One region of the Bacillus sp. NEB1478 genome, then DNA from elsewhere that is predicted to be linked to it. Evidence: riboswitches for the same ligand, from Rfam matches in the RefSeq annotation. Region 1 holds a riboswitch; each other region holds the start of a gene.
What was found. Region 1 has a riboswitch for cyclic di-GMP ahead of RGB74_RS12230 (GGDEF domain-containing protein). Riboswitches for the same ligand answer to the same signal wherever they lie in the genome.
Positions count from the first base shown of each region.

Region 2: linked by a shared signal. The riboswitch ahead of RGB74_RS01510 (DUF5667 domain-containing protein) and the one ahead of RGB74_RS12230 (GGDEF domain-containing protein) in region 1 are both predicted to bind cyclic di-GMP.
Region 3: linked by a shared signal. The riboswitch ahead of RGB74_RS01700 (hypothetical protein) and the one ahead of RGB74_RS12230 (GGDEF domain-containing protein) in region 1 are both predicted to bind cyclic di-GMP.
Region 4: linked by a shared signal. The riboswitch ahead of RGB74_RS15690 (aspartyl-phosphate phosphatase Spo0E family protein) and the one ahead of RGB74_RS12230 (GGDEF domain-containing protein) in region 1 are both predicted to bind cyclic di-GMP.

Region 1 is NZ_CP134049.1:2,477,611-2,482,776, reverse strand. Features, by position in the region: gene RGB74_RS12250 (STAS domain-containing protein) at 1-563, shown strand, start outside; gene RGB74_RS12245 (WYL domain-containing protein) at 660-869, shown strand; gene RGB74_RS12240 (YhjD family protein) at 883-1,242, shown strand; gene RGB74_RS12235 (protein kinase family protein) at 1,349-2,002, shown strand; cyclic di-GMP riboswitch class I at 2,076-2,165, shown strand; gene RGB74_RS12230 (GGDEF domain-containing protein) at 2,375-3,310, shown strand; gene RGB74_RS12225 (GGDEF domain-containing protein) at 3,428-4,486, shown strand; gene addB (helicase-exonuclease AddAB subunit AddB) at 4,765-5,166, shown strand, end outside.
Region 2 is NZ_CP134049.1:306,170-311,335, forward strand. Features, by position in the region: gene RGB74_RS01500 (extracellular solute-binding protein) at 1-1,132, shown strand, start outside; gene RGB74_RS01505 (hypothetical protein) at 1,312-1,464, shown strand; gene RGB74_RS01510 (DUF5667 domain-containing protein) at 1,778-3,064, opposite strand; cyclic di-GMP riboswitch class I at 3,143-3,229, opposite strand; gene RGB74_RS01515 (pullulanase X25 domain-containing protein) at 3,546-5,166, shown strand, end outside.
Region 3 is NZ_CP134049.1:348,014-353,179, forward strand. Features, by position in the region: partial or broken gene RGB74_RS20085 (cache domain-containing protein) at 1-600, shown strand, start outside; gene RGB74_RS20090 (methyl-accepting chemotaxis protein) at 724-1,542, shown strand; gene RGB74_RS01690 (transposase) at 1,663-2,223, opposite strand; gene RGB74_RS01695 (spore coat protein) at 2,542-3,216, shown strand; cyclic di-GMP riboswitch class II at 3,412-3,494, shown strand; gene RGB74_RS01700 (hypothetical protein) at 3,527-4,012, shown strand; gene RGB74_RS01705 (YdcF family protein) at 4,103-4,837, shown strand; gene RGB74_RS01710 (hypothetical protein) at 4,854-5,039, shown strand.
Region 4 is NZ_CP134049.1:3,115,667-3,120,832, reverse strand. Features, by position in the region: gene RGB74_RS15700 (aspartyl-phosphate phosphatase Spo0E family protein) at 1-40, opposite strand, end outside; gene RGB74_RS15695 (cation:proton antiporter) at 261-1,832, shown strand; gene RGB74_RS15690 (aspartyl-phosphate phosphatase Spo0E family protein) at 1,952-2,113, opposite strand; cyclic di-GMP riboswitch class I at 2,155-2,241, opposite strand; gene RGB74_RS15685 (hypothetical protein) at 2,498-3,802, shown strand; gene RGB74_RS15680 (DEAD/DEAH box helicase) at 3,799-5,166, shown strand, end outside.

The DNA.
Region 1 (5,166 bases):
ACAGTACCCGTTTTTACAGAATTGTATTATGGGATTTTATTAGAGAAGAGATAAAAAAGCAGACATCCTCTGCAGAAACGGTGTTAAAAGCAGCCTCCATTATAGATCCACTGCTCGATGAAGCCGTTCACGCGTTTAGTGTAGCTTATGTAGAAAACAACAATAAAGTATTGGGACTTGCACGTGAAGCGATCGAAGAATTATCTGTACCCGTTGTCCGTCTTACTCGATCGATTGCAGTACTCCCGCTTGTTGGGACAATTGATACACATCGTTCAAAGCTTATAATGGAAACAGCTTTGGAGAGATGCACCGAGTTACAGGTAGAACATCTATTTATAGATTTATCAGGAGTACCAGTTATTGACACGATGGTTGCACACAATTTATTTAAAGTAATCAATTCCTTAAAATTATTAGGTGTTGAAGTGACATTAAGCGGTATGCGCCCCGAACTTGCACAAACAGTAGTTTCTTTGGGAATCAGCTTTGATGGAATTTCGATTGCGGGAAATCTGTATCAGCAGCTTGAAGCGATGGGCTTTGAGTCAAAAACGAAATAATTTTTGTAAAGATACTTGCCCAAATAGGGCAGGTATTTTTTTCTAGTGTTAAAAGAACGTGTGTTCGTATATACTGATAAAAAGGAGGTCTCTAACATGACAAGTATGTTTTTGAGATGCATCCAAGAAAGGGCGCCGATTGAGGTGATCTACCTTTCTAAAAGCGGTGCAATCACACAACGCCTTATCACGCCTTATGCTTTTGACGGTAAGCTTGTTACGGCTTTCTGTTCTGAGCGAAAACAAATAAGAACCTTTGAAATCAGCAATATTTTATCTGTTCAATTTAAATTTTTGCCTTCTTAAAAGGGGGATCTATATGCAGTATGGTAATGAAGAGGAACGTTCATTAATCGATAAATTCGTAATGTATCCGATTATATTAACGGTTTTTCACCGTGATTTACAAGTTGTAAACCGTTCAGCATTTAAATTAAAGCAGCCTTACATCGCTCTCTTAGAGCAGATAATGAATCAAATTAGCAAAGACTTGCATGATGTTCGCGTTGAACTAAGAAAAAGAAAAATTAAGGTGATGGATGGCCAGAAAGATAACGATATTACCGAATATGAGATATTCATTCGAGGTTATCGTGAAATTATGAGATTTCCGAATGTCCATTTGAAGAATAAAGCTGAAACCCTCATGATGTCTTATCTTCGCGTTGCATCACAATAGAAATTTCTTTCCTTCAAATTGGTTTCCTTTTTAGCTGGTTGTGTATACAATGAACGTATTGCTAGATGCTAAAACTCATGGTATACCAACGAAAAAGAGGAAATGTATGGAACACTTTATCCAGCTTACAAGACAGTTAAATAGAGAAATGATTATAGAGAGTCAGAGTCCGTTTGATCCGGTATGCCCTATCAACACTCCTCATCCTTGGAAATTGATCGGCTGCGGAAACTATGCCGCAGTATTCCTTCATCCTGACTATCCCGCTTATGTTGTTAAAATCTATGGAAGAGAAGCGCATGGCCTTATCCAAGAAAAGAAGGTATATGAAAAACTGGGAGAGCATCCTGGCTATTCCGTATGCTATTATACGGAAGATCGATTCCTGATTTTAAAGAGAATTGAAGGGGTAACTCTCTATGATTGTGTTCATAAAGGTGTTAAAATTCCTGAAAAAGTCATTTATGATATCGATGAAGCTCTGAATTATGCGAAGAAAAAGGGCTTATTTCCTGTTGATGTTCATGGGAAGAATGTCATGATCAGTAACGGCAGAGGAATTATTGTCGATGTTTCTGACTTCTTAAAACAGGTAGAATGCAGAAAATGGGCAGATTTAAGAAAAGCCTACTTCAAATTTTACAAAAAAACACTTTACCGTTTCCCTATACGCATTCCATATTTTGTTTTAAATCTAGTTCGAATAGGGTATAGATATTATCGAAAGTTAAAATATTCTATCGAAAAGAAATTACAATAGTTAATATTGCCTATAAAAAATATTGGCACATTTTCCCTATATAGGATATAATAACTATAAATCATAAAAACCTTTGTAATAAGGGCAAACCAGTTGAAAAGCTGGGACGCAAAGCTATGGGCCTAAAGTATGTGGATGCATACGATGGCAGCCGGTTGCCAAAGGGGAACGATGCCATATTAATGTTTCTGAAGCTAGAAGATCGATGATGTGGAGTTCAGAGGAGTTCAGTGTATTGCTAATACATGAGCACCGGAAGGACAAAACAAGACGAGATTCCAAGTTTATCAAGCATTAAGAGCCATTTCCCTTTAATTCTTAAGGGGGATGGCTCTTTGTATGTAAATTATTGAAGATTTGAGGGTTGCTAATATGGAAGAAAGCCAACTAGACCTGCGCGCACTCAAAAAAGATTTGTATAAAAGATTTATAAAATCCATCCCATCTATGATTGATATACATAAAAAAGAGCTGCATTTATATGAAGATTTTAATACTTTTCTTAGCAGCTTTGTTGAACAATATGAGCGGGTGCTGGAAAAATTTTTACGCGGAATTGTACATGCTGTGTTTTTGAAAGAACATCGTTTTCAAGACTTCTTGAAACAAGCTGAGGAAAAAGCGTTTCGCTCAGGTATTCATTTTTTGAAGCATCAGCGTATTCCGCACCGTTCTCTCGCTTGTTTCTCAACAAGTATAAGAGAAGCCGTACTGCAAGAGATGAAGAAAGTCACTAAAAGTGAAGATATTTACATTCAGCTTATCATGCTTGACCGATGGAACCATGCGGCTCATCGTTCGATAACAGGCTTTTTGAGCGGATTTTCTTCACAGCAATTTAAAGATTTAAAAGAGATCAGTATCAGGGATCCTTTAACGAATCTGTATAATCGCCGTTATTTTTATGATTGTCTGGAAAGTGAAATTAAAAATGCTAAGAAGATTAAAATGCCAATCACGCTTGTTATGTTTGACATTAATAACTTCAAACATATTAACGATGTTTACGGTCATCATGCCGGAGATGAACTTCTGCAGCAAATTGCTGAATTGGCTAAACGGCTAAAGCTTTCGTCTGGCTTTAGATTTGGAGGCGATGAGTTCGTATTCTTACTGCCAGGTTTAAATGAAGAAGATTCGTATCTTCTCGTCGAAAAAATGGAGAACCAGCTTATGAATTGGAATAAAGACATTTCGCTCGCCTATGGTGCTATAGAGCTCTTAAATGATGCATATGAAAATATTGACTATTATCTTCAACTAGCTGATGAACGAATGTATAGCAATAAACGGGAAATCAAGACATAATTCCCGTGCCAAATGAACCGTTTTACTAATATGTAAAGAAAAGTCTTATCAGGGAAGTATGCCCATATGCTATAATTTCTAGAATTAGGAACATAAATACGAAAGAAGATGGCAGTAATGAGAGACTTATTTGTAATAACAGATCATCGTTCAGAGACAATCTCGTCACTTTTACGGTGGTTTTTTGTAATCGTTTGCGTACCCTTATTTTATTACAATCCGATTGCGAGCGTATTGAACTTTAATAAAGAGACATTTCCTTTACTTTTAACAATAGGAATTGCTTATATGGGAGCTACTCAGTTTGTTCTATGGCGCTTTCATGAGAAATCCTATTACTATCGGATATTTACGCGTGGAGGTATTGTTTTTGATTTTATCGTATACTCGTGGCTGCTGCTCCTTACCGGAAATTCAGAAAGTCCGTTTATTCCAGTAGGTTATTTGATTGTAATCCATGCTGCGATTTACTGGAGACTAAAAGGTTCTATCGTTTTAGCTGCCGCCATATTTACAGGATTCGTATCCCTATTCTTGTATGATGCAGGATATTTAGAAACAAAAACCTTTTTTAATTTCTTTATTAACAGTACTTTTTTGTGGCTGATTGCTTTATATGGCGGGGTATTAGCTTCGAAGGAACGACAGAACTTTTTTGAGAAAAACATGTATCAGCTTCAGTCTGTTCAAGATTATTTAACCGGTCTTTTCAATCATCGTAAATTTCAAGAAGATGTATTAGAAAAAACAAAACATGAATCTTCCTTTACACTTGTTTTTTGTGATATTGATCATTTTAAAAAAGTGAACGATGTTCATGGACATGTTGTTGGTGACGAAGTGCTGAAGCTTGTTTCTTCTGTCTTCACACGGTATTTACCAATGAAAGAAGGAACTGCATACCGTTATGGGGGAGAAGAATTTGCCTGGATCATACATACAGATAAAGAATCGGCAGTTAAGAGATCGATCGAACAAGTGAATGACCATTTAAAAAAATACCCCTACAGATTAAACCAAGGGGTTCTGCCTGTAACATTAAGCTATGGTATCGCCGTCCATCATCCTGGCGAAAAGCCAGCAAATCTCATTAAAAGAGCGGATACACTTCTTTACGATGCGAAAACATCGGGAAGAAATACATTCAAAGTAGATCATAAAAAGGAAATCAGCTGAAATAACAGTGGGTTTTCTTTTTTTTTTATTGTTATTAGAGATGGCGATGTTGATTTCCGCTCCAGTCTTCTTATCAAAGGATAGTTTAACCAAATCTTATTAAAAAACAATAATCTTTAAGAAAAGAGCTAAAACAATATTAAACCGAGCTTTTTATTAAGAGATATCCTTTAAATTCCAGCTTTATTTACTTGTTTTTGAGAATGCTAACCTTTGTTCTCATAAGAGATTATGAGATAATAAAAACAGAAATTGTGTACGGAACAGGGGATGAAAATATGAGTTTGCAATTTATTTTGGGGCGATCCGGCAGCGGAAAGTCCCACTCTGTCTTTCAGGACATCCAACAAAAGTTGGCAGATGATCCATCTGGAAGTCCTATTATTTATTTAGTACCAGATCAGATGACATTTCAATCAGAATACAAACTTGCAGGTACACCAGGTTTGAACGGAATGATGAGAGCCCAAGTCTATAGTTTCTCAAGGCTAGCCTGGCGTATTCTTGGTGAAACAGGGGGTATGACGCGGCTTCACATCACAAGTTCTGGAGTACGGATGATGCTCAGAAAGATTATTGAGAACAAAAAAGAAGAACTTAAGATCTTTAAGAAAGCATCAGAGCAGAATGGTTTTTATGAATTACTAGAAATGATGATGACAGAGCTGAAGCGATATTGT
Region 2 (5,166 bases), 1.8 Mb from region 1:
TGAAGAAACGAGGGTATTTGAAGAGGAACTGATTCCGCTGTTTCAAAAAGAACACCCGGCAATCAAGATCGAATCAGTCCGTCAGCCTTACAACGATCATTTAAAGACAGCCCTCATCTCAAAAGGCTCATCCAACCAGGCGCCAGATGTTGTAAGAATGGACATAGCCTGGGTTCCTGAATTTGCTTCCCTTGGACTTTTAGTACCTCTCGATAATTTTGAAGGTTTTACCGATAAGAAAAAAACGCTATTTCCTAATGCACTGGAGACGAATTTTTACAAAGGACTGTACTATGGAATTCCTGTAAATCTTACAACGAAAGCGGCTATTTACAATCGAATTTCTTTAAAACTCGCAGGAGTAAATTCACCGCCAGAAACGATGGAACAATTTCTGAAACTGACGGAAAATATGAAAGGTAAAAGCTTTATTGGAATGAAAGGACTCAACGCATGGGACAGCCTGCCTTATTTCTGGGGTCTTGGCGGGAAGCTGACGAATAGCGATTACTCGAAAGCATCCGGGTATTTAAATAGCCCGGAGAGTGTTAATGCGGTCGCCACGATAAAGAACTGGAACGAAAACGGACTGCTTCATCCGGACTTGCCATCGGGTTCAATTGATACGTGGAACGCCATCTTGCAGGGACATGCTTTTATGGCAGAAGACGGCCCGTGGTTTTATAGTGTTTTATCGAGTTCCTATTATAAAGTGGATCAGCTCATGAATGTCACGATTCCATTTCATTTTCCTTTGGATCAAGAAGGGAAAGGCTCCATACTTGGCGGTGAGAACCTTGTTATGATGAAAGGAACGAAGAAAAAAGAAGCCGCTTGGACTTTCATGAAGTGGATGACCAATGAAAAAATTCAGCAGCACATGTTTAAATCAGGCATTCTTCCAGCAAATAAAGAGGCAGCCAATTCATCAGCTGTATTGAAAACATCCTATATTAAAGCGTATGTTGACGGATTAGAAAATGCACGCTTACGGCCGCCAGTGAAAAGCTGGTCCCGCATGGAAAACATCTATACAAAAGCAATGGAAGCCATGATTTATCGTGATGAAGATATACAAACGACTTTAAACAAAGCCGCCTTTGAAATGGATCAGCTGTTAAATCGTGAATGATTTTTCTAGAAATTGTTAAGCGTCTGTTAATATTATGCAGGGCATGTAAAGCCTTCGTTAGAACTTGGTAAATTCAGTCTTTTCGGTGTTTTTTCGTGATATATTCTGAGCAAGGGACAGACAAATCCCGAAACTCATGCATTTAAATCATAATAAACATCCGAAGGGAGCAGTTAGAAATGAGCAAAATCTTTTTAGCGAAAATCGGAGCATCTCTTATGGCCATTATGTTAATTACTGCATGCGGAAATCAGGACGACGACAAAAAAGACGAATCAAAAACAGAACAATCTTCAACTGATCAAGGTTCATCTGATGACTCATCTCAATAATAGATTGAAAAGAAGCCGGGCCTCTACCTACCAGAGAGGACCCGGTTTTTTAAGTTTAAGGTGAGTTAGTGATAAGCTATGCATGAGCTGCGCGAGTCGAATGTTGTCGACTCGTGGTTAAATCGAAAATAACGTGGAATTATCGAAAATAAAGCGGGGAATATCGAAAATAACGTGGGATTAATTGAAATAACGTGGAATTATTGGACATTACCGTGGAATTAATTAAAAATGATAGCTTCAAAAGGCACTTTATAACAAAAAACAACCCAAAAGTGGCTTAATCCACTTTTGAGTAGTTAAAATAATCTCATTATTTATCTTTTTTACCTTGATCTTTACCTTTTTCATCATGATTTTCTTTATTTTTTTGATGATCATCGTTGTTTTGATCATGATTTTCACTGTGATCACGTTCATCTTTGTCTTGATTCTTTTCACCGAGCTCATCTTTTTTATTACGCTGTTGCGGAGTCTCTGCCTTTTTCGGTTTCTCAATCTTTGGCTGTACATTTTTAGGCTGTTCTTTTTTAACTTCAGGCTTTTTAGGCTCATCTTTTACTGGATAAACGTTTTTGTCCTTATGATCCGTTACTTTTTTCACGGGAACAGCGATTGCTGGCGCTGGAGCTTCTTCTGTTTCATCCATTTCATCAGCCGGCTCCGTAACTACTGGCTCTTCTGAATCTGTTGTTTCAGGTGTTTCAGGTGTTTCAGTTGTTGCTGGGACGTCTGTTGATGTTTCCTCTTCTTTATCTTGATCTTCATCTTCAGCTTTTTTATTGTGTCTCATTTCATGCTTTGCGATCTTTTTCTCCAGTTTTCCAAAAGTTTTTGCAATGTTTTTAGACAGTGCTTCTTGGGCTTTTGGGTTATCGATTTTTTCAAGTGCAGCCATTAGCGACACGATGTTTTGAAAGAATTTTTTCTCTAATTCGGTAGCGGGTTTTTCGCTTTCGTCTGATGTTGTTTCCTCGTCGTTAGTTGCAGATTCATCATTATTTGTGGATGATTCCTCACTAGAAGTATTCTCATCAGCAGTTTCATCATTTGTTGTTGCTTCATCATCCGTTGTCGTTGTTTCTGGATTTGCTTCAGAATCTGTGTCTTTTGCAGCTTCTTCCTCTTTTTTCACTGCTTCTTCTTGCTGTGCGACCGCTTCCTCTAATAGTTTGGCAGCATCATCATAGCTTCCTTCTTTTATAAGGGCGTTTGCTTCTTTAATGCGTTCAGCGGCGAAATCGGCCAATAGCTTAGCTTGGTCCATATCATCGGTCGTCATAGCGAGCTGGATTTTTTCCATCATGATTTTAACAAAATAAAAGAAATCTCCAGGAATTAAGTCGGGAGCTTCTTCAGTTGGTGTTTCCTCTGCTGGCTCTTCAGCATCTGTTGGATCTTCTGCTGTCACATCATCTGATGTATTTTCATCTGTAGTTCCACTTGCTTCAGTTGATGGAGTGTCAACTGTATCGTTTACTTCTGTTTCGTCATTCTGTGTTTCTGTAGTAGTCGTTTCGTTTGTGTTCGCGAAAACGGCGGGTCCGAATGATGTTGTTGCTAATCCTAATGCTAAAAATGAACTCAAAATCTTCTTCACTTCTTATTCTCCCTTTCTCAAATAAAATGAAATTAAAAAGACACACTTATGCCGTTTGGCGGAGTGTGCTCCGGGAAAAACGGCAGCTGGCTGGCAATGCAAAATTGTGCAGAAGCCCCTGTAGCTTTGCGTCGCTATGTTTCCATAGGTTTGCCTTTATCTTTTTAAGTTCCAAATAAAATGTATTCAATTCACTTTAAACTGTAAAAATATGTCGAACAAGTAACCGTTTTCCTATTTTCTTAAAAGATGAGTTATAAAATATTTCATTTTAATGGTAATTGATGCCTATTAAAAAATGTAAATCTCAGCCGAAAGTCATATTTTCCATTAAAAGAAAACATGCCATAATATAGGAGTGAAAGCGCTATCTTTTTTGTTTGTGCAAACGCTTTCTCCAATATGGATCAACTTTAAAGGGAGGATTTTTGTGAGGAAGAGAAAATCATTTAAATCAGTTTCGTGGCTTTTACTTTTTACGATGATTTTGCAAACGTTTGCATCAACGATACTATTTCATCCAGCGAAAACGACAGCAGCTGAAAGAACAGTCACACTCGTTGGTGATTTGCAATCGGAACTGGGAGCTTCAGGTGATTGGAACCCGGCTGATACAGCGACAAAAATGGAACGGCAGGCAAACGGAAAGTACAAGCTGAAAGGGACATTGCCTGCAGGGAATTATGAATATAAAATCGCTATCAATGGCTCTTGGGATGAGAACTATGGTGTGGATGGAAAAGCGGGCGGCGATAACTACAAACTCACCGTCGATTCCGATAAGGAGGTGACATTTGTGTATGATGACACGACGCACAAAGTTTCGATTCTAGAACCTCTTCCACAAGAACAAACACCGCGTATTGTAGGGAGCATTCAACCCGCAATCGGTGCGGGTGGTGAATGGTCACCTGGTGAGTCCACCGCATTCTTAAAAGATGAAGATACAGATAACATTTACACATATACAACACAAGTTCCAAAAGGGAAATACGAATTTAAGATCGTTCTCGGAAACAGCTGGGATGCTCCAGCTTATCCTGGAAACAATTTCGCCTTAAATGTTGTAAAAGATGCGACTATCACTTTCTTCTACAACCATGACACGAAAGAAGTGTACACAGATTACGATGCAGGTCTGCCAGACGGAAGTGTGAAAGGGGACAAGCTTTTCCATGACACCTGGAATGAAGCGTACCGTGCACCATTCGGGGCAATCAAGGCTGGTCAAGACGTAACCCTTCGCCTTCAATCTAAAAAAGGCGATCTGACGGGAGCTAAGCTCTACCTTAGAAACTACAATTCTGGCAGCACGACTGTAAAAGAGATGGAGAACGCCGGTTGGACAACCATTAACGGCGAGGAAGTCGAGCTTTGGGAAGCAACTGTAACACCTGACGAAAAAGGTGTTTACGGGTATAAGTTTGAAGCACGTGATGGAGATGCGATAAAAGAATACGGAGAAGACACACAAGAAGGCGGAAAAGGCGCTGTTAGCGATACGAACGCAGGTCTATTCCAAATGACCGTCTATGACCCAGCTTATAAAACACCGGACTGGATGAAAGAGTCGGTCGTTTATCAAATTTTCCCTGACCGTTTTTTCAACGGCAACAAAAAGAACGATGATGACAAAACAACGGCACGTGGAACGGAACCAATCGAGCACCGTGATTGGAGCAAGCTACCGGATAACCCGAGATTAGCTGAAAACGAAGGCTATGATGGCGACTTGATCTGGTCAAATGACTTTTTCGGCGGTGACATTGCCGGCATTCAGAAGAAGCTCGACTACATTCAGTCACTGGGCGTTAACACGTTATATTTGAACCCAATTGCAAACGCCTCATCGAACCATAAATACGATGCGACCGATTATAAAGCAATCGATCCGATGTTCGGGACGCCAGCAGAGTTTAAAGCTTTTACAATAGAACTGAAAAAGCGCGGCATGCATCTTATTTTAGATGGCGTGTTCAACCATGTCGGGGATGATTCCATCTACTTTGACCGCTACAGCAAGTACGAAACGGTTGGAGCATACGAATATTGGTCAAGCGTCTATGACTTAATGAACAGTCAGGGATTAACAGAAGCACAAG
Region 3 (5,166 bases), 1.8 Mb from region 1:
TGGATAGATCCATTTACCGATACAGGAACAGGCAGACTCGTAATCAAGGCTGTTAAAGGAATTGAAAATAACGGGGAATTTGTTGGTGTTGCAGCAATCGATATAGCGGTTAGTGATATATTGACAATCATGCAAAATATGAAAATCGGGGACTCTGGATATGCACTGTTACTTGATAATTCCGGATCCTACATGGTGCATCCAAATCCGAAAATGGCAGGTAAAAGCGCTGCGAATGAATCTTTCTATAAAAAAATGAATCAAGAACAAGGTATTTTAACAACTGAACTTAACGGAGATAAGCGCGTGATCAGCTACGTGCAAAATGAAACGACCGGCTGGAAGCTAGCTGGAACAGTTGCAGTCAGTGAATTTGAAAAGAAAGCATCGGTCATTTTGTTGCCGATCGGTATTGCTCTCTTGATCACGATTCTTGTAGCGGCGGTCATCTCAGTCTTTGTATCAAGAAAAATCACAAATCCTGTTCGCACATTAAAAGAAGCCATGAACGAAATGAAAAATGGAAATTTGCAAGTAGCAGTTTCTATGAATCGAGAAGATGAGATAGGAGAACTGGCTGATAGCTTTACAGATATGTCAGGTCAAATGCGGATGCTGATCGGTGAAATGGCACAAATCACAGACCATGTAACTGATGCGTCACAAACGGTTGTCGCGAGTGCTGAAGAAAATTCAGCTTCTGCCCACGAAGTCTCAAGAACAATGCAACAAATAGCAGAGGGTTCCTCATACCAAGCAGAGTTAATGGATGGAAATGCTCAAGCGGCAGGTGTTCTAGCAGATCGTATTACACAAGTGCAGGAAAAGGGAGAAGCCATTGAAAAAGCAACACAACAGATGAATCATGCATCTGTAACAGGTGTTGAAAAAGTAACGTTCTTAAAAGAAAAATCGTTACTCACTACTGAAATGACAAAAGATATGATCACATCTATTAAAAAACTGGATGAAACATCTGGCAGTGTCCAGGAAATCGTCCATACGATCAGTGAAATCGCGAACCAGACGAATTTGCTAGCGTTGAATGCAGCAATTGAGGCAGCTCGCGCAGGGGAATCTGGAAGAGGATTTGCAGTTGTTGCGGATGAAGTTCGAAAATTAGCAGAACAAACAGATGGTTCATTAAAAGAAATTAGTGTATTAATCAGTGATATGCAAGCTGTTACACAATCGACTGTTGGACAAGTTCAGGAAGCTGCAGCACTGATCTTAGAACAAGGCGAAGCGGTTGAAGAAACAGAGCAGACGTTTAAAGAGATTTCTAAAGCTATCCATGGTAACTCAGAAAAATTACAAGACGTCATTGAATCCGTTGAAGAAATGACGAAGCAAAAAGATGTTTTACTGGAAAACGCCTCAAATATACTAGCTATCACGCAAGAAACAGCGGCTGGCACAGAGGAAGTTTCGGCTTCAACCGAACAACAATCAGCATCCATGGAACAACTGAACCACCTAGCAGAACAACTAGAACAATATGCAGAACAAATGCGCGACCACGTTATGAGATTCAAGATCTAGGGGACAGACCCCAGACAAATACAAAAAAGCCGGTTTTGTCTTCTTCAGAAGGACATAACCGGCTTTTTCATTGAAACAACAAGCTTTATAAATTTGATAGAGTGTAATTTTACAACGCCATTACTGCTCTACGACCGGTGTTATTCTGCTTTCGACATAATCTCGATATAGTGATTTTGATTTTTGAAACTGTTCAAGTATAAATGAGGTATCTAAGAAGGAACATACGGATTGGCTTGCATAATAACGGTAGCTGCTCCAAGGATATTCAAGAGGGTACATAACAAGGTCTGCAGCAACAGGGTTCATGTGGATGTAGCGGCTAGTGTCTAGTAGATAAGATCGATCTTCGATTAATTCTGCTCCGTATCGACCTTGAAAGACATGGCCAGTGAGTTCATATTTTTTATTAAAATACATCGCATAAGTTTCACTTAATTCTTTCATGAAATCACCAGGCGGGGACTTGCAGCATTGAATTTGTAAATGGGTGTGGTTCGGCATGAGGCAATAAGAGAAAAGTTTAACGGAATACTTAGGAATGCAGTGACTAAGTATTTTTAAATAATGATGATAATCGAGATGAGAGTAAAAAAGGGGTTCTCGTCGATTACCGCGAGTGGTGACATGGTAAACAGCATCGGGATACCAGATACGTTTCGTCCTAGAAATGGGATTCACCTCCTTCCAGTAATAATTCTAGTGTAAGGCTTTTAGCTGGATTTGGGAAATGGGGACAGTCCCCAAACAATTTATTTCCTTTACGGTTTTTGAGTAAACCTTCCCGTCGGTTTCTGAATACAAACGATTTTATTATACGAATTTCAAATATCATCATTTTACTTCAAAAATTCAGCTTTCAATTTGTCGATTGTGGGATATTGCTGAATCATTTTATCGAATTTCCCCGGAAATTTTTTTGCGAATTGCACCTTTATTGTATATATGACTTCAATCTACACAAAATAACCCCGTATTTCTAAAAACGGAGGTAAGAATATGAACCCTATTAATCCGAATCAATCTAATCCAAATCAAAATAATCAGTCCCAAAATGCTAATAGCTCTGAGTTTGTGCATCAAAACATGCAGACGGGCAAGGTGCCTGCACAATTTAACCATGGTGGACACGAACTGTTCGATGTTCATGAAATGCTGGGAGGAACAATCAGCACACTAAACTTGTACATCCTTTGCAGAGACCACATCCAGGATCAAGAATTAAAAGCAATGTTAGATCGTCATTATCAGCATATTACGAACGAATATAATGCATGTGTTCAAGCTTTTCAAACAGGAAAAGATCCATCTATGCCAACTCAAACCTATAAAATGACTCAAGAAAATGATTTTGTTTATGGGTTGAGTCCTGCACAGCCTAAAACTCCAATTCAAAATGCATCTCAGTTAAATGATGAAGCGATTTCTTCCTTAATTCTTGGAACATTAAAGTCTAATGCGTCCCTGAGAGGGATGGCTACTTTGGAACTTACTAACCCTGTCCTTCGCCGTGTATTAGCAGACGGGATACCAAATTGGATTGAAATGGCTTACGAATTATCAATTTGGCAAAACAAAAAGCATTTTTATCAAGTGCCACAATTAGCCCAACAAGATATGCAACAAATGATAAATGCATACGGTCAAGCCCAAACAATGCCGCCACTGCAATAGTTTAAGTACTTTAAAACGCTTGAGAATTAATTTTCTCAAGTGTTTTTTGAATAAATTTGCTTCTTTAAATAATTTTTTAGCAAGAAAATCACCTATAAGTATGCAAATAAATTTGTTGTATTAATTTACTAGTATATCAAAATTCTATTTACAGCAAATCCCTTTGATGGTAAATTTAATATTAGGAAATAATTAAATAAGTGTGGAGCTGTGAAGATTATTCTTTATTTGGGCGCTTGGAATAATCAGAGCTAGTAGCGCAACCGGCCGCTTCTTTTAATCAAACCGATAAAAGGAAGGGGTATTTTTTATGGAAATATCACGAAAAGAAAAGTTTAGTACAAAGAAGAAAGCGCGGAAGTGGACTAAGGTAGCATTGGCTACAGTTGCTGCTTTTACAATAGGGACTACTTCGGCATTTGCAGCGAAACCAGAGCTTGCAGATCAGCTATACACACAAATCCTTGCCTACACATTTAAGGATGATATCCAAAATCAGCTGAAAACTCAAAAAGATGAATTGCTTAGCGGGTTAAGCAGTAAAGTGCAAACTATTTTTTCAGAAACAAAAACAGAGCTGAACGATAAGAAGAAAGACATTATTCAAGAAGAGAAATCTGATCTTCAAAAACATTACGATGATGAAGTAGCAAAGATTACACAAAGAAAGCAAGAAGCTGTTGATAAAAAGACAGCAGAAATGACAAAAGAAGCGTCAACGACATCTGAAAACTATAAAAAACAGATCACACAAGAAATCGAAAAAGAGATCAAAAAACAAGATATTAATAAATAAATCAAAAGAGCGGAAAATCTCCGCTCTTTTTCTATTTTTCGATATACTAGAATTTGGAACCTCAATTAAATGGTAATGGAGCTTAATACTATGAAAAAATTATTTTTGTTTCTAAGTCTCTGCTTTTTTCTTTATGCTGCAGCGATGCTGATCCAAACGACCAACATGGATATGGGATTAGCCGTCTTTTTCATGCTTAGTGTTTTCTTTTTTCTGCTGTTTTACAAGTATCAGACCATGATGAATCTTTTTAAAAAGTACAGAAAAACGACAACGGTCATAATAACACTGGCCATCCTTTTTGCAGGCACGTTAGAAACTCTTATTCTCTTATCTGCGAATACCAATCCCGATAAGGTTTCCGATAGAATAGACACAGTACTCATATTAGGAGGCGGGACAAAAAACAACAGACCAGGTGCCGTATTGAAAGGACGACTTGATCAAGCACTCGCTTATGCTCAAAATCACAAGGATCTTCATTTTGTTGTGAGCGGGGGTCTCGGTTTTCGGAAAACGGAAAGTGAAGGCTTCATTATGAAAAACTACCTTGTGAAACACGGCATGGATCCAGATCGAATAAAGATAGAAGAAAAAGCGACAAGTACATACGAAAACTTATTATATACGAAACAAATGATTGATCCTGGCAGTAAAGTGCTGATCGTAACGAGTGATTTTCATCTTTTTCGGACGAAGATGATCGCTAAGCGCTTAGGAGTGGATGCAGAAGGTCTAGGGTCGCCGCTAAGAATTTCGTCCGTACCTCAGGCGCATGTAAGAGAGTACATGGCCATTTTCAAGAGCTATTTCACAGACCGCTAAGAAGGATGTGACATACATGAATAACAAAAATCGATATCATTGCTGTGCGACATGTGTAAATTTCAAACCTGAGAAAACATCTGTAGGGATGCGTTATTTCTGTGTGCGGCTTGGATATGATACTAAGCCAGACTACCAGTTTAATTGCTGGGAGCCGAAACCGCATATTGTGAAGTTAATTAAAAAGGAACAGACTGAATGACGTTTTGATATATCGTATATCAAAGCGTTTTTCTTTGCAGTTCAACCACTTGCCTTGAAAAAGCTTACAATGTTAAAGTGTGTAAGGATTTACGTAACGGAATTAGTGGAAATAATAGTGGTAGATG
Region 4 (5,166 bases), 640 kb from region 1:
GAAGCACTTCTCTTTTTTCTTCAATTAATTGTAACAACATGTATCATTCACAACTTTCTTGAAAGATTTTGTCTCAAAAAGTATGCAATATTTTCAGCAAAAGAAAAAGGGTTTCGCGGAAAATAGTGAAAATATTACAAGAAGCTTCAAAGCTCGTAAGAATATGTCGAATAATAATATTTATTTTTGTATTTTCGTTTGAGGATGTGCAGGAGAGGAAAAAATATTAGAAAAAGCTAACAAGTGGAGAGGTGAAGCGTATGCATCACTCATTGAATGTAGCCTTAATTTTATTAGCAGTAGCAGTTGGAGTGACAGCTCTAGCGAAAAAATGGCACAAACCTTATCCGATTGCACTTGTTATAGTTGGGGGAATCATCGGTCTGGTTCCAGTACCCTCGCTAGAACCTGTTAAAGGAATTATAGAAGAAGGGCATACATTTCAATTCATCATCATTTCGTTATTATTGCCTACATTACTTGGTGAGGCTAGTTTGAAGCTGCCTTTTAGCCATTTGCGTGATAATACGAAGTCAATTTTGGCATTAGCATTAGGCGGAACTTTAATCACTTTTAGTATAGTTGGAACATCCTCTTATTTTGGACTAGGGATGGGTGTACAAACGGCCTTTGTTTTTGCAGCGCTAATGAGTGCTACAGATCCTGTTTCTGTCTTAAGTATATTTAAATCTCTTGGGGTAAACCGGAGATTAGCCACCATTATTGAAGGTGAAAGTTTGTTTAACGATGGTGTAGCCGTTGTATTGTTCATGATTACTTCTGTTTATCTTCCTTCATACATACAGATGGGTGCTGGAGGAATAACTGCAACAATTATTATACTAGTAAAAGTTGCGTTAGGCGGTGCTCTCATTGGAGGTGCGCTGGGTTATGTATTTTCTAAGATTACAAGCTGGTATGATGATTATCCTTTAGAAATTCTGTTTTCACTTTTGTTATTTTACGGAAGCTTTTCAATAGCTGAGTCCATTCATGTTTCAGGGGTTATCGCTGTTGTAGTAGCAGGACTGATCTTTGGCAATTATGGAGCAAAGATTGGGATGAGTCCGACTACAAAAGTAAACATACATTCGTTTTGGGATGTGCTGGCCCTATTTGCAAATTCACTTGTTTTTTTGTTAGTAGGATTAGAAATCGCTTATATTAATATCGGGAACAAGTTTGGTTTAATCATTGGTGCTATTTTAATAGTTCTTGCTGCGAGAACGATTGCTGTTTATGTATCCTTGGTTCCGGTTAAAGGAATCCCTTCCAAGTGGAAGCACATTTTAAATTGGGGCGGATTAAAAGGATCTTTGTCCATCGCACTTGCTCTAAGTTTGCCAGGAGATTTTCCTGGGAGAGAAGATATTATTGTCCTTTCATTCAGTATTGTTTTCTTTTCATTGCTTGTCCAAGGCTTGACGATACCAGCACTTATAAAACGATTAAACATAAAAGGGCACGAGAAAGAAAAAACAGAATACGATGTTACGTTAGCTGCTGTCCACCGTTATGATTATGCATTAAAAAGGCTTCAGAAACTGAAGAATGAGGCAGTGATTTCCAGTGTGGTTTTTGATCGGATGAATAAACTTTACGAATATAGAAGAGATGAAGAAAAGAAAAAACTAGATGATATGTACGAATCACATCCTGAATGGAAAAGGTCACAAGAACGATTGGCTAAAATTGAATTGCTTTATGCAGAACATGAGGCTGTGGAGAGGCTTTTGCGTAAAGAGATGATTTCAACCAAGCTGGCTGAAGAAGAAATAGAGAGGATCGTTGATGAAATTGAAAAGTGCAAAAATGAGGATCAGGAGCTGTAAAAGGCGGGTTTTTTCATGATGAGTTGAATAATGGTCCAGCGGCATTGTATAGCATTTGGTACAGGTAGAGCTAAGGCTGACGGAATAATCTGCGTCAGCCAAGTTTTGTTTTTATGAAATTACTTTTGTACAACACTGTTGTATTGATTGAGTAATTTATCTAGCTGCTGGCTAACCTTTACTAACTTAGGGTGAGCTAATTCATGATTTAACATAGATGAAGTTCGATAGAGTTCTTCTCTCAGCAAAGAAATGCGGTCAAGCATCGTCTTCTCCTTCATATATATATCTCCCTTACTAAATATTTACGACGAAGGAGTCATTCGGCAACTGGCTGACATATCTACAATTAGACTTAGTCCCTATAGCTTTGCGTCCTTCTCTTTCGAAAAGTTTGCCTTTTCGTCGATTTTCCATAGTATAACATATTTAACCAGAAATGTTTACAAAAAATTACATAAATAGACAATATATTATGGGTAGTTCACCTTAATTATTTCACTTTAGTTTAATTATCGGATGAAACCAATTTGTTTTGAAGAGTGATTCAGAGCAATCTTTGGTCATTTGAGGAAGTTTCCTTTAAAATAGAAATGATATGCATGAATGAGAGAATAAATAATTTGCTATAATTGGTAATAAAGCGCGTAAGGAGGGAGACGGGTATGGATCGTATGAATGAAAAGACTTCTAATAATCATTATGATTCACCTGAAAAAAAGGTCCAAAACACGCACTCCGTTCAGTTATGGCGTGAATATTTCTCTGACCGGTTTGAGATATTTGAAAAACGTAAAATGCAAACCGTCACCTTTCGTGACATGGCAGACGGTAAAGATACGAGTTACACATTTGTTCATATTTATAGAGATTATTATCCTGCACTATTGAACGCTGGACAATTTTTCGATGAAGATATTGCATTGTTGTATAAATTTCATGTACAGATCGAGACGTTGATTCGTCTTTTTTCATTTGAAGCACATTACGGAATCGCTTCTTATATGCAAGCTAATTTTACAGCTACAGTAGATAAGTTATCTGATCAGATGTATATCACACTGAAGCAGTTGAATAGTGAAAAATTGATGAATGAAAATAAAGAGCTTATTGAAGAGAGTCTTAGGAATTTTCAGAGTCTATATGAAATTCCTCCTAAATGGGGGTATTTATTATTTTTCTTGTTTCAAGTCAGCTGGTCTCTTTTGTATACCGATGAATCTTGGCTTGAAAAATATGAAAAGCAGCTATTAGAAGAAAAAGAGGCAGGAAACACTACACAAATGCTTGAATTGGCACTTGTACATTTTGCGTTTGCACGAAAGAAAGATGAACTCGCTTTTGAACGAATTCAGAAGAATGATAAAAAGATTGAAATGGTGCATTTTTTAGTCTGGATGAAGCTATTAGTTGAAAAACAAGAATGGAACAGGCTTTTATCTTGGCTGCTTTATTTAAAACCAACGTTTTTAGAGGGAGTTAATACGTACTATTATCATTCAAATGCCCGGGAATTTTTCCATGAATACCTGAATTATTTCTGGAAGTATGCTCAGCATACAGGTGATGAAGAACAATATGAAGAAATGCTCATTGAATTCTTGCCGATCACATTTTATGAATATGGCGAATATCTAATGGTAATCGGTGAATATGAGCGGTGGGTAGAGCTGCAAGTAATTATGGGATACTCGCCCGAACTCATACAAAGAAAAGATTTAAAAGAGGTTATCTCACTAAATAAAGAATCTGTACTGCCGATATATCATCAAACGATAGACCGTTTGATCAATGAACGTACACGGAAATCATATCAATCAGCTATTAAACATTTAAAAACACTTCGGTCTATTTATTTTGATTTAGGAGAAGAAGAGCGTTTTTCGGTTTATATTAACCAGATCGCATCTGTATACGGCAGGTTAAGAGCATTTCAGGAAGAGCTGAGGAAAGGGAAGTTTATTTCATGATCGATACAAGCAATCTTTTACTTCATACAAAATGGCTGCAAGGCAATATGGTCTTGTGGGCGACAAGAAAAGAAAAAAGAGTGCATGTCAGCGACTGGAAACCTTTGTTATTCACATGGCATCAGCCTTCCTTTTATGGTACTATGCTTGACTCTGACGATCATCAAAATGTGTATTTAAATGCCGGCGATGCTTTTTTATTGTTTAACCGATATCCTGATTTTTTTATTGCTGAACATAATTGGGATGGAGAATCATTGGAAACCGTACACGAAGCAAATGATATTTTTAAATTAATGAAAAAAGAACGTGTTATTCCTGATTTCGAGGCATGGAAAGATGGGATATGGTCTTGGAAGGCTGAAGGTAAGCGGATTGAAACACCTTGGATCAATGAGGCACTTGCTACTCTTCCAGAGAGTGGTTCTGAGGTTGTTCCATCTTCTTTTCGCGGAGACCTTGTAAAAGGTATTTCCAGGCCGGTTATTTCGGCTTTGAAGAACTTAGATGAAACCGAATGGCTGATCAAAATTGGCTGGCGTATGGATCCAAAACCTTTTTCTATTATTTTTGAACTGAACGAACCATTTGATGGTGCAGATAAAGATGAATGGACGATACATGCTTTTTTACAAGAAAAAGGAGAAGGAATCCGTGTTCCTTACAAAGGAAAAAGTACACTATATCCTGATGATTGGAAATCCTATAAAGACGCCGTCGAACAAGATATAGAGCTTGCATCAAAACTGATTTCCTGGTTGAAAATAGGCAATAAAAATGAGATCAAGGAAGTAATATCGGAAAAAGAAGCTTGGGACTTCTTAACTGGGAAGAGTGATCTTTTGACCCAGATTGGTATTTCTGTTTCTTTACCGGAATGGTGGAAAACTGTACAGGACATGCAGCCAAAGGTTAAAGCGAAAATTAAAACGAAACCGCAAGCTGGCGGAGCGGCCCCATCTTTTCTCGGATTAAATGCGATCATGCAATTTGATTGGAGGCTATCTACCGGCGATGAGGAGCTTTCAGAAGACGAGTTTAGAAAGCTTGTTGATGGCAGCAGAAGACTAGTTAGAAGAAATGGACAATGGTACCGTGTTGATCCGGAGTGGATGAAACAAGTCCGGAGTCTCATAAAAAATGTCGACCGGTCAGGAATTCAATTAAAAGATGTATTAGAACAGCATCTTTTAAACATGGAGACGAATCCTGCTGATGATATTTTCGAGATGGAAGCTGAAGGTCCGATGCTTGATATGGAATGGGATGAACCGCTTAACTTATGGATGGATCAGTTATCCGAAGTGAAAACGATCCCGGTTGAACCAAAAGCAGAAAATCTTCAAGGTACATTAAGAGACTAT